DNA from 2 places in the Paeniglutamicibacter sp. ORCA_105 genome. Region 1 is predicted to be linked to the other one. Evidence: predicted binding sites of a transcription regulator. Region 1 holds the regulator's gene; the other holds the start of a gene.

Region 1 (6,607 bases):
ACAAGATCCGCCACCACAAGCGCCGGCTCATCAAGGACACCTTCGTCCAGAAGCTCGAACGTGTCCTGGTTCCCGGAGGCGTTGTCCGTCTTGCGACCGACTGGTCCAACTATGCCGAGCAGATACGGGATGTCTTCGACGCCGCCCCTGCATTCACCAACCTCCACCCGGGCGAGCTGTCCGGCGAAGACAGCAACCTCACCAGGGTCCGGCGCCTCGGCCTGGAAAACGAGGACCAGGATCCCGGCTTCACGGATGGGCGCGGTGGCTGGGCCCCGCGCTTTGAGGGCCGCACGCTGACCAGCTTCGAGGGCAAGGCGTTGAAGGCCGGTCGGCTGATCTTCGACCTGGCATACCGCAAGGATCTTTAGGACCAGCGCCATGCCGGGCGGTGCGGGGTTTGGGCCCTGCACCGCCCTCCCGTCTTTAAGGCAGGGGTGCCTGTCCGGTGGTGATCAGCGCCAGGTTCCGCAGCGAAAGCGTGTCGGGATCCCGGTAACCCCTCGTCGAGGACGGCTTGTCTTCCCGGTATTGGGAGGTATTGTGGCCCTTGGCCGCGTGCAACCCCAGCCCCGGCTTCGGTCCGACGTTGAATTCATGGCCAGCAAGCAATTTGCGACCCGAAAGGGTGCGTCCCAGCCATGCCAGGTAGTCCCTTTCGGCGATCGCCTCGTAGATGTTGGCCGATGGGACGTTGAGCCGGCCCGGCTCCCGCGAAAAGTGCCGGGGAATCCCGGCCGAACCGATCATGGCCAGCGCCTGGGCCCCAAGCCCGCCCCCGGATTGCGCGTCCAGCACCTGTGCCGCAAGGGTCGCCGCATAGGAGTGTGCCTCCACGGCCAAGTGCGGCTTGTCGGGACGCAGCCGGACGAAAGTAGCCAGGTCCTGGCCCAGCCGTTGCAGGCCGCGCCGCGCCGCGGCATTCAGCAGTGCGCCGGCCAAGTTCGGTGTTCGATATCCAAGCCAGGCCACGACCGCGGGTTCGGCGACCCCTACCTTTTGTTGTTCCAGGTACAACTGCCCGGCCTCCCGCACGCTGCCCCACAAGGCGCTGCGTGCCCGGATCCCGGTCCCCGAGAGCTGGAAGGTGACGTGGGTGGCGGTGTCCAGGTCGCCCACGGCGACGGCCGCGAGTGGTTCCCTGGCGGAGAGATCAAGGTACAGCAGGTGGCGGGACGGAATGGCCGGGTCCATGGACCCCTGGCGCAAGGCATGGGCGGTGCCGTCCAGGCCCTGGCGATGGGCCGTGCCCAGCCTCCCCCGGATCGCACACAACGCCTCGAACCGGTCGTGGGCAGCGGCGGACAGCCGCGCATAGCCCCCACCCGAAGTCAGTGGCGCATCCTCGCTACCGTTCACGGAAGCTGCTTGCCCCGCGGCTTCCACACCACCACGGCCTGGCTGCGGCCGCGCGGCCTTTGGCCCCGCGCCAGCGACACCACGTCGCCGGTGCTGCCGGCGGCAAAGACGCGTCCGAGTCCGGACGCCTGGTGGGCGCTGCGCAGGGCGAAGACCTCGTTGCTGAGTTCACCGACCCGCGATCGCAGTGCGGCAACCTGGTTTTCCAGGGCCATGATGCGCTTGATGCCCTCCAAGGACACTCCGTCCTTGGAGAGCCGCTGGATTTCCCGCAGCAAGTCCACATCGTGTTCGGAGTACCTGCGCTGCTTGCCGCCTTGGCGGGAGGGCGAAACCAGTCCCAGCCGGTCGTACTGGCGCAGCGTCTGGGGGTGCATGTCGGCCAGGTCGGCCGCCACAGAAATGACGAAGATCGGCCTTAGTCTGTCATTGCCCACGATCCCTGCCTTTCAATCATTCTCATTCACCGTAGCCAATTTCCTGGTATTGCGAAGCGCCCCGTGCCGCTGTGGGGCGGCACGGGGCGATCGATAACTAGAGAACTGCACGCGAGAGCAGGCTCTCGCGTGGGTTCTCCGCCTTGGTGGCCTCGGCGAAGGCCTCGACGGCCGCCTTGGCCTCCTTGGAGAGGTTCTGCGGAACCACCACATCCAGGGTGACCAGCAGGTCGCCCGTGATCTTGGAGGTGTTCACCCCGCGCCCCTTCAGGCGCAAGGTGCGGCCATTCGAAGAGCCGGCCGGAACCTTTAGCTTGACGGTTTCGCCGCTCAGCGTGGGAATCTCGATCTGCCCGCCCAGGGCGGCCTCGTCGAAGGTCACCGGCACGTGGATCCGGATGTTGTTGTCTTCGCGGATAAAGACCGGGTGCGGCTTGACGGTGACCTTGACGATCAGGTCGCCGGCACCGGCGGAGCCGGGTGAACCCTTGCCGCGGACTCGGACCGATTGCCCGTCCTTGATCCCGGCTGGAATCCGCACGTCGATGACCTCGCCATTGGCCTCGCGCAGGCCGATGGTGGTTCCCTTCATGGAACCGGCAAAGGAGATCGTGGTGCTTGCAGTTCGGTCGGCACCCTTGCGAGGTGCCTGTTGTCCGAAGCCGCCAAACCCTCCGCCGCCGCCGCCAAAGAGGTCGGCAAAATCGGGTGGGACTTGGCCGCCGCCGCGTCGGCCGCCCCCGCCGCCGCGTCGGCCGCCCCCGCCCCCGCTGTTGAAGAGGTTGGAGAAGACATCCTCGAAGCCGCCGTTGCCCGGTGCCCCGCCGTGGCCGCCTGCGCTGAATCGCGCCCCCGAGCCCATGGCACGGATGGCGTCGTACTGCTGGCGGTCCTCGGGATCAGAAAGCACCGAATGGGCTTCGGTGATGTCCTTGAACCGTCGTTCGGACTCGGCATCCCCGGAGTTGGTGTCCGGATGGTATTTCCGCGCCATCTTCCGGTATGCCTTTTTGATGTCCGCGTCGCTGGCGTCCTTGGAGACGCCAAGAATCGTGTAAAAATCCTTGTCGACCCAGTCCTGGCTTGCCACTGGGCGCCTCCTTTGCTGTAAAAATCCTTGTGGCTCACCCGCCGCTCAATCGTGACAGGGAGAAATCCGTGATGTTGGATCCACCAAGTATGCGGCGGATCGCCGGTTCCATCTCTGGAACCATTGCGAGCCGCCGCACCTTGGTGGGGGGGGTGCGGCACCCGCATTGCTGCAGGTGCCGCGTGTTGGTGCCTACTCCCCGAGGGAGACGATCACCTGGGCTGCGCGAAGGATGCGGTCACCCTTCTTGAACCCGGGGCGCAGCACCTGCGCCACATGGTCCGCCGAGATCTCGGCATGCGGCTGCTGGATCAGCGCCTCGTGGACGTTCGGGTCGAACGCCACTCCGGCCTCGGCGATACGCTCCAGGCCGAGGCCCTCGAGCACCGCGTCGAGCTTGTTGGCGATCGAAGCGAACGGCCCGTCGACCAGGTCCCCGTGCAGGCGAGCCGCGTCGATGTCGTCGAGTACCGGCAACAGGTTGGTGAAGACCGACTGCACGGCGTTTTCGCGTGCCACGTCCCGGTCGCGCTCTACGCGCTTGCGGTAGTTGACGTATTCGGCCTGCAGGCGCAACAGGTCCTCGCGCAATTCGGCTTCCTTGTCGCCGACCGGGGTTTGATCCCCGGCCTCGCCGCCGGCCTCATTGAGGATGGCTTCTGCCTGGCTCAACGCGTCGCCCGAGTCATGGGCTTCGTCAACGGGAGTGACCTCTTCGTGTGAGGTGGCCTCGTCGTGATTTTCCTCTGACATGGTCGATGCGCCCCTTTACTTCTTGACGTTTTCGTCGTCTTCGTCGATGACCTCGGCGTCAACGATGTCTTCCTCGGCGTTCGGTGCCTCGGCGTCGTCGGCTGCTGCGCCTTCGCTCTGTGCCTGCGAGTAGATGGCCTCGCCCAGCTTGGTCTGCGAAGCCTGCAGCTTCTCGAACGCGGTCTTGACCTCGTCGTCGTTGTCCTGCTTCTCAAGGGCCGCCTTCAAGGCGTCGACGTCGGCCTGGACCTCGGTCTTGACCTCTTCGGGCAGCTTGTCCTCGTTGTCCTTGATGAGCTTGTCAACGGAGTAGGCTGCCTGCTCGGCCGCGTTGCGGGTCTCGGCTGCCTCGCGACGGGTCTTGTCCTCGGAGGCGTGCTCCTCGGCTTCGCGGACCATGCGCTCGATGTCGTCCTTGGACAGCGCGGTGCCGCCGGTGATGGTCATCGACTGCTCGACTCCGGTGCCCTTGTCCTTGGCCGAGACGTGGACGATGCCGTTGGCGTCGATGTCGAAGGTGACCTCGACCTGCGGGATGCCGCGCGGTGCCGGAGCGATGCCGGTCAGCTCGAAGGTGCCCAGCGGCTTGTTGTCACGGGTGAACTCGCGCTCGCCCTGGAAGACCTGGATGGAAACCGAAGGCTGGTTGTCCTCGGCGGTCGTGAAGGTCTCCGAACGCTTGGTCGGGATCGCGGTGTTGCGCTCGATCAGCTTGGTCATCACACCGCCCTTGGTCTCGATACCCAGGGACAGCGGGGTGACGTCGATGAGCAGAACGTCCTTGCGCTCGCCCTTCAGCACGCCGGCCTGAAGTGCGGCGCCAACGGCGACGACCTCATCCGGGTTCACGCCCTTGTTGGCGTCCTTGCCGGCCAGTTCCTTGACCAGGTCAACGACTGCGGGCATGCGGGTCGAGCCGCCAACGAGGATCACGTGGGCGATCTCGGAGACCTTCACGCCGGCTTCGGCGATAACGTCCTTGAACGGCTTGCGGGTGCGCTCGAGCAGATCGTTGGTCAGTTCCTGGAACTTGGCGCGGGAGAGGTGCTCGTCCAGGTGGACCGGACCGTCGGCGGTGACCGAGAGGTACTGCAGGGAGATGTTGGTGGAGGTGGCCGAGGAGAGTTCCTTCTTGGCCTGCTCCGCGGCTTCCTTCAGGCGCTGCAGGGCGATCTTGTCCTTGGACAGGTCGGCACCCTTCTGCTTGGCCTGGGCCAGCAGCCAGTCAACGACACGCTGGTCCCAGTCGTCGCCGCCGAGGCGGTTGTCGCCGGAGGTGGCGCGCACCTGAATGGTGGAGAAGTCGTCTTCGTCCTTGCCGACTTCCAGCAGGGAGACGTCGAAGGTTCCGCCGCCGAGGTCGAAGACCAGGATGAGCTCGTCTTCCTTGCCCTTGTCCAGGCCGTAGGCCAGTGCTGCAGCGGTCGGCTCGTTGACGATGCGCAGGACGTTCAGGCCCGCGATCTCGCCGGCTTCCTTGGTGGCCTGGCGCTCGGCGTCGTTGAAGTAGGCCGGGACGGTGATGACAGCGTCGGTGACCTTTTCGCCCAGGTAGGACTCGGCGTCGGTCTTCAGCTTCATCAGCGTACGTGCGGAGATTTCCTGCGCGGTGTACTTCTTGTCGTCGATCGAGACATTCCAGTCGGTGCCCATGTGGCGCTTGACCGAGGCAATGGTGCGATCGATGTTGTTCACGGCCTGGCGCTTGGCAATGTCGCCAACCAAGACCTCGCCGCTCTTGGCGAAGGCAACGACCGACGGGGTGGTGCGGTTGCCTTCGGCGTTGGCGATGACGGTGGGCTCGCCACCTTCGAGGACGGATACAACGGAGTTGGTGGTTCCGAGGTCAATACCTACGGCACGAGACATGGGATGCTCCTTCTTACCTTGGGGAAATGAACCAACGTCCAGCCGATTTGGATCGGTTGAGCGTTCTGCACTCAAGTTTACCCGCCACCAAAATGATGTCAATTCAAAGTTGAGTGGGTATCACTCAACTTTGTATCCAAGGCGGGTTTCCACGCCCGAAAAAAAGAAAAATTCCCCGGAATTCCGGGGAACTATGAGTTGTCTGTGAGAGCCGTTCGCTGACAGAGATCGGCCGGCCGGGCCCACTTCAGCCTGACCGGGCGTGCCGCCGGGACCGGGTCCAGACAAGGATTTGGACCCGGTGAGACCTTGTCGTCCTGCCCCGGTCAAGGCAGGCGGGCAGCTAGCTCCCCAGGACCAGATCCACGCCGAGGTAGGCGAGAAGGCCGAAGGCGGTCCCCCAGAGCATGATGGAAATGATTTGCCAGAAGATGACCTTGTCCTTGGCCGCGCCGAAGGACACCAGCGCCGCCGAGGTGATTTGGCTTGGCAGGATTGTCTGCCCCAACAGGCTGACGCCGGCAATGCCGTACTTCTCGAAGGCCGCGCGCAGCCTGGCGTACTTCAGTGACGGTGCTTCTTTCTCCTTGGCCACCTTTCGGCGCACGAAGTGCGCGCCATTGACCAGCAGCAGCATGGAGGCCACATTGCCCACGACTGCGGCAAAAATCGCAATCACCGGGTTGATGCCTATGACAACGCCGAGTGCCGCGCCGAAGTAGGACTCAATGAAGGGAACAGCTGCCACCAGCATCACGGCGAGCCACTGCAGCGCAGGAGGGAAACTGGACGTGAACTGCTGCAGGGATTCAATCAAGGCCTTCTCCAAATGTCGCAAGGGTCGCCATGCGGGCTTCATTCCGAAACGGGTGATGCGTTTCGGTGCTCTCCCGCCGCGCTTTGTTTCCTCTAGATTATTGGTTCGTCCTGCCGGTCCCGATGCTCAAAAGGATGATCTCTCACTAGCCCGGACCCGCCGCATTCAGACAAAGGGATGAAGCGAAAAACGGCCTTCATCCCCCCTTAACGAAGGCTGGGTCCGGGTTCGCAACTTTCGTTGTGAACCCGGACCCAGCCGGTGGCTCAAGCCCAACCACCC
Region 2 (6,607 bases), on a different contig from region 1:
CTTGGCGACCTTTCCCGCGGCAACGGTCGTGACAGGGGCCGGCTTCTCTTCCTTCTTTTCCACCTTGATGAACTTGCTGGTCACCGAGGCGCGATCGACCGTGAGTTTGTCACCGGCCGGGGCTTTGACATCTGCGACGGCGGTCTGGGCGACGCGCTGGGGCTCCGGGGCAACCTCCTCGGCTTCCTGCGCGGGGGCGGCGGCGAATGCCAGGGCGGACACGGCGGCGACTGCTGCGAGCTTGTGCGCCAACCCGAGGCGGGGGTGCCGGTTCCGGGGCGCGAACTTCCGAACGTTGTCCAGCTTGCCGGCTTCCGCAGGCACCGACTGTGCACCAGATGCGGGAGGGATTTCGGCGTCGGCCATGGTTGAAGCATCCGGGGCCGCTCCATAGCGCAGGCCTGCCACAAAGCGGCGGCCGGCATACTCCGTGGCATTCGGGGATTGCGTGGAATCCGGGACCGCGCCGAGTGCGCGGCGGCCCGACTGCCGGGAAGTGTTTTCGCCGCTCTGTGCGGTGCTCGCGATTTGCTCCGTGGAAGCGTTGGCAGGCTTGGCGTCAACGGGGCCGGACGCGCGGCGGCGCGCGGAATTATGGTGCTGGGTCAAATGTTTACCTCTCATGTATCGCCTGCGAAGTTAGCTGTCGGATTCGAGTCATGAGATCAACTCGGCCGAGCCCGCAAAGGCGGACTCAACTTCACCCCGAGATCCATGGTGCAAGACCAGGATCGGTTGATTGGGTCCTCCGCCCCTACCGGGAATTTTTGCTCCGCGATCCGCCGGTAGGGTTGGGCGAACCGGATCGGGACTGGGTTGCCTAGATGCGACCCGATGTAAAACCCTACGAGGGTAAATACAAAAGTTACAATTCCGTTATCAATCCATGCGGCGGACAAATACGTGGGTGCCGACACCGGTCGATGGCTCCCGCTGCCTCTATCCCGTACACCCGCACAAGTACGGACTTCCGGCCCTTTCCATGGTGACTAGGACCCCGGGCGGACGCCGTCCTCCCACGGCTGCACCAGCAGCTCCGGTTCCATCTGGATGGCAATAGCCAGGAGCTCCCCCGGGACGGTAGCTTAAATGTGATCAAGTAGACGATGGGCCCGGGCTCTGCGGCGGTGCGGATGCTCCCGTCCAAGCCGGTCGTCGGGCCAATTCCCTCCACCGTGGCTCACCACGCCTTCAACCAGTTGCGGATAAGGCGCCAGGTTCAGCAGGTGAAGACCCGCAACACCATCCTGGGTTGGACCTTCTTCCTTAACGGGACCGCTGTGGCCGCGGCGCAGTCCTTGTTGTTGTTCAGGACTATCACCGGGCGGCTCTCGGCGTGGGGAAATAGGAACACTGGCACATCCACGCTTCGGGCAAGAAGGACGACCGTCCCCACCCGCCGGCCTGAAGGGCAAGCGGGTGGGTGGCACCGCGATGCAGGCGCATATTCCGTGCTGCCGCACTGAAAGCATCTCCCGGCCGTCGCCCCCCGGCATCTCGCCGTCGGCGAACATTGCACCGCCGGAATCACGCCCGGGAATATCCTGTTGGCATCCGCGTTAACTTGAGTCAACGGCACTCAAGTATCCAATAGGAGGAAACATGCCAGCATTCTTTGGCCCATCCGGCGCCGGCAACGGCTCTTTCGAGGATTTCCTGGCGCGCTACCTGCAAGGCCAGCGCACCAGCCGCTTCGGGCGCCCCGTCGACATCACCCGGCTGCTCAGCCGCCACACGCACGAGGTACTGACCCGTGCCGCGCAATTCGCCGTTGAACACGGCCACACCGACATCGACGCGCTGCACTTGCTGCGCGTGATGCTCGAGGTCGAGCCCGTCGACGAGGCCCTGCGCCGCTCCGGGGCCGATGCCGGGGCGATTGCCCGCGACGCCGAACAGCGCTTGCCCGAAACCGGGCCGCGACACTCCGAATCCGCTCCCGCGCTGACCCCATCGGCCCAGCGCGCCCTGCTGGACGCCTACCAGGTCGCCCGGGCCTTCGGCTCAACCTATATCGATCCCGAACACCTGTTCCTGGCATTCGTGCTCAACACCGAATCCCCCGCCGGGCAGGTGCTCGGCGCCGCCGGGGTCACTCCACAGTCCCTGCAGGCCGCGGCCGAGGGTGCCGAACAACAACCTTCCGGTGCCGCTCCGACCCAGCGGAAATCCGCCGAGGCCAAGCAGCCCGCCAAGGGTGAGACGCCATTGCTGGAGAAATTCGGCATGGACCTGACCGCCCGGGCCGCCGCGGACGGGCTGGACCCGGTGATCGGCCGCACGCAGGAGATCGAGCAGACCATCGAGATCCTGGCCCGGCGCACGAAGAACAACCCGGTCCTGATCGGCGAGGCCGGCGTCGGGAAAACCGCCGTTGTCGAGGGCCTCGCCCGCGCCATCGTCGCCGGCGAGGTGCCGGATCAGTTGGCGGGCAAGCGCGTGATCGCGCTCGACTTGCCGGCCATGGTCGCCGGCACCCGCTACCGCGGCGACTTCGAGGAGCGCCTGACCCAGACCATGGACGAGATCGCCGCGCAGGACGGGGGGGTGATCGTCTTTATCGACGAGCTGCACACCGTGGTCGGCGCCGGCGGAGGCGGCGAGGGATCCATGGATGCCGGCAACATCCTCAAGCCCCGGCTGGCCCGCGGCGAGCTTCACCTCATCGGCGCCACCACGCTGGCCGAATACCGCAAGGTCGAGAAGGATCCAGCCTTGGAACGCCGCTTCCAGCCTGTGACCATCGGCGAGCCCTCCATTGAGGACGCCGTAGCGATCCTGCACGGATTGAAGGAAAGGTACGCGCAGCACCACCGTGTCACCTACACCGACGAGGCGATCCGCGCCGCGGTGGAAATGTCGGCCCGCTACGTGACCGACAGGTACCTGCCAGACAAGGCCATCGACCTGATCGATACCGCTGGTGCCCGGCTGGGCCTCAAGCGCGGACCGGGCATCGACACCGTGGCCCTGAGGTCGCGGATAGCCGAGCTCGCAGCCGCCAAGGACCGCGCGGTGGCAGAGGAACGCTACGAGGACGCTTCGCGTTTGCGCGACGAGGCCGAGGAAATCTCTGCCCGGCTGGCCGAGACCGAGGAGTCGGGTACCGGCACCGCCGACGCGGTGGTCGACGAAGCCCAGATCGCCGAGGTCATCGCCCGCGCCACCGGCATCCCCGCCGCGCGGCTGACGGAGGACGACAAGGAACGCCTGGCCCGTCTGGAGGACGAGCTCCACGACAGGGTCGTCGGGCAGGACGATGCTGTGACTGCCGTTGCCAAGGCGGTTCGCCGTTCCCGCACCGGGATGGGCGACGAAAACCGCCCGGTCGGCAGCTTCCTCTTCCTGGGCCCCACGGGCGTGGGCAAGACCGAGCTGGCCAAGGCGCTGGCGGCCTCGCTCTTCGGCGACGAGTCCGCCATGGTGCGCTTCGACATGAGCGAGTTTGGCGAGCGCCACACGGTCTCGCGGCTGGTCGGCGCTCCTCCGGGATACGTCGGCTACGACGAGGCGGGGCAACTGACCGAACGCGTCCGCCGTCGTCCCTACTCGGTCGTGTTGCTGGACGAGGTGGAGAAGGCGCACCCCGACGTGTTCAACCTGCTGCTGCAGGTGCTCGACGACGGCCGGCTCACCGACGGGCAGGGCCGCACCGTCGACTTCCGCAACACCGTCATCATCATGACCTCCAACCTCGGCTCGGAGTTCCTGGCCAGCCGCGGCGCCCCGCTGGGCTTCGGTAGCGATTCCGGCACCGGCTCCGAGCGCGAGCTGCGCGCCAAGGTCATGGGCCGGCTGCGTGAGACCATGCGGCCGGAGTTCCTGAACCGGATCGACGAGACGGTGCTCTTCCGCAAGCTGGAGGCGGAGCAGCTGCGCGGGATCGTGCGGCTGCAGTTGCGCCGCACCGAGGCCCGGCTTGCCGCCAACGGCATCGGCCTCGAGGTGGACGAGGCGGCTGTCGGCTGGATCGCCGCCGAAGGCCACGAGCCGGAGTTCGGTGCCCGCCCGCTGCGCCGGGTGATCCAGCGCGAACTCGACGACCGGGTCGCCGACCTGTTGGTCACCGACGAGTTGGGCGCGGGAGGCACCGTGACGGTGACAGCCGACGAATCGGGCCTGCACGTTTCGGCCGGCCGGGAAGCTGCACTCGCGGCGTAGCCGGGAACGAAGACAAAGGGGGCGGGAAGAATCCCGCCCCCTTTGTCGCGTCTTCGGCCTATGCTGGGTTGTGTGGGGCTGGGGAGCCCCGCACAGGCACAAACCTTGGGGGTTAAATGCCACGCGAGAAAAAATGGAACCGCAATCCCTGGCCTGCAAACCAGGATCAGCGCCCGCGGAGCGGGAGGGTTCCACCATGGGTGCTTGACCAGGAAGCGCGCCGGGCGGCAGCGCTACAATCCCGCAACCGCGCCACCGGGCGAAAACGACCCGCCAGACGCCGCAGGTCCAGACCTGTTCGCCGCACATGGAACCTCGGACTGGTCATCACGCTGCTGGTTGGGCTCTACTACAGCCCCGCGATCCTGGACCGCCACATCATGCCGGCGCTCGTTCCCCTGCTTCCCTGGTCAAAGGTGCCGCCACCGGGCGTCGAGGCAGCCGCCGAACCACTGGGCAAGCCGCCGGCCGGTACCGGTTCCGGCGCGTTCCGGCTGCAGGAATCCCCGGACCCCCGGCAGGACTTCGTCGCCTACGATCCGTGCCGCCCCGTCCATTACGTGATTCGTCCGGAGAACTCCCCGGCCGGCGGCGAGGTCCTGATCCACGAGGCGGTCGCCGAGGTTTCGGCAGCCAGCGGCCTGCGCTTCGTTTATGACGGCCCCACGGCGGAGGGGCCAAGCAGGGAACGGGACAGGTACCAGCCCGGGCGCTACGGGGAGCGCTGGGCGCCAGTTCTGCTCACCTGGTCCGACCCTGAGGAAACACCCGGATTGACGGGGGATGTGGGCGGCCTGGGCGGAAGCGAATACGCCCACACGCCCGGGCACCCCTTCGTCTACGTGGCCGGACAAGTGATGCTGGATGCCCCGGGGCTGGTCCCGATCCTGGGATATCCGGGAGGTGCCGAACTGGTCCGTGCGGTCGTCATCCACGAACTCGGGCACGTCCTGGGACTCGACCATGTCGATGAACCGGACCAGCTGATGTACGGCGGCCGGAATGACCGGACAACACTGGCAGAAGGAGACCGGGAGGGCCTTGCCCTACTGGGCGCCGGCGCCTGCGTTCCGCAACTCTAAATCGACACCAGGAGTTGGATCGTTCAGGTGCCGCGCAACTGGTCCAGCGCCGCCTTCAGGCGGGTATCGGCATCGGCGGCTACCTCGCGAATGGCAGGATTGCCACTAATGCGGGACAGGACCTGCGCGTCAATGGCCTCTATCGTGGTTTCGGTCGCGTCCAGTGCCCTGCGGACCACCACGTTGCACGGCAACAAGGCCCCAAGTTCGGGCTCGGTGAGCAATCCCCGATTGGCCAGATGCGGATTGCACGCCCCAAGTATCAGGTAATCGCCGATCCGATCGGCCGATTCGGCGCTGATCTTTGCCGTCAGGACGGCGCGCACATCGATTTCGGTCAGCACCCCGAAGCCCTGGCGCCCCAGTGCATCCTTGGTGCGGGCCACTGCTTCCTCCCAGTCCAGCGAAACCGTGATGCTGTGCGTGTAGCCCATGTCAGTGGTCCTCTCGCTCCCCCAGCGCCGCGCGCGTCGGGTTGCCGGTGTTTGCGGCCCAGCCTAGCCGCGATCCAAGACGCTGTCTGCCCCTCGACCAACAATCACCACGCCCGGCACTGCCTGGGGGTTGTTCGATTCATGGCACCTGTTCCGTGGCGGTGTTTCGTTCCACAGGCACGAAGGTTTCCGTGGGTCCAGGGTTGCACATTAGCCAGAAATCGTAGTCGAACCGTCGGTTCGGGTCCCCCACGACGAACCATGCAGCCATGATTCGCCGGCACTCAAGAGCGTTGGTGCCATTGCGCCATAAGGCAAACCTGGCAGCGACATTGATTTGGTGGGGCGATGCAGCACGTCCCACCCCCAAGCATTCATAGTGATCCATAGCTTCTCCCCCAAGGAAACGCCCGACAGTCCCCCAAACCTATGCTCCTCCTGGCGAACCAGGCAAGGGATGCGTGAAAACTTCGCACAACAGGCGAGCATCCGGGAACCGCCGGACCCTTTACGGCCCATCGAGGTTGCGATGAACCGAGCTCAGGCGTGAAGGGACTTGAGGCCAACAACGCCGCCGATGATCATCAGCAGAAAGAGCACTTTCAGGATCGAGATCGTCTCGGTGCCGGTGGCCATCGCGTAAACGACCGTCAGCGTCGCACCGATTCCGACCCATACCGCATAGGCGGTACCGAGTGGCAGTTCCTTCATCGCATAGGCCAGGCCGGCCATGCTCAACACTAGTCCCACGGCGAATACAACGGTGGGCGCCAACCGGCTCAACCCTTCGGATTTGCCCAACGCGGTGGCCCAAACGGCTTCTAGAACGCCGGAAACAATGAGAATAAACCAAGACATGACTGACTCCTCGCGGGCCGTCTTGTCGCACACCGGGTACGGCACCCATCGTCCGGAACCCGTGTCATGAGG

The links. The regulator HspR, encoded in region 1, represses chaperone genes until heat shock. The targets are predictions, from matches to a motif close to AAGTTGAGTCNNNNNGACTCAACTT.
Region 2: a site for HspR is predicted at 1,562-1,586, ahead of ACIPUB_RS02910 (ATP-dependent Clp protease ATP-binding subunit). Genes of this name have one in related genera too.

Annotation. Positions count from the first base shown of each region.
Region 1 is NZ_JBIXLM010000044.1:4,767-11,373, reverse strand. Features, by position in the region: gene trmB (tRNA (guanosine(46)-N7)-methyltransferase TrmB) at 1-371, shown strand, start outside; gene ACIPUB_RS17155 (alpha/beta hydrolase) at 427-1,359, opposite strand; gene ACIPUB_RS17150 (heat shock protein transcriptional repressor HspR) at 1,356-1,796, opposite strand; gene ACIPUB_RS17145 (DnaJ C-terminal domain-containing protein) at 1,894-2,886, opposite strand; gene ACIPUB_RS17140 (nucleotide exchange factor GrpE) at 3,079-3,639, opposite strand; gene dnaK (molecular chaperone DnaK) at 3,655-5,508, opposite strand; gene ACIPUB_RS17130 (hypothetical protein) at 5,852-6,325, opposite strand.
Region 2 is NZ_JBIXLM010000004.1:27,133-33,739, reverse strand. Features, by position in the region: gene ACIPUB_RS02915 (M23 family metallopeptidase) at 1-609, opposite strand, end outside; cyclic di-AMP (ydaO/yuaA leader) riboswitch at 613-806, opposite strand; gene ACIPUB_RS02910 (ATP-dependent Clp protease ATP-binding subunit) at 1,603-4,161, shown strand; gene ACIPUB_RS02905 (matrixin family metalloprotease) at 4,362-5,243, shown strand; gene ACIPUB_RS02900 (DUF302 domain-containing protein) at 5,267-5,677, opposite strand; gene ACIPUB_RS02895 (multidrug efflux SMR transporter) at 6,218-6,535, opposite strand; guanidine-III (ykkC-III) riboswitch at 6,547-6,607, opposite strand, start outside.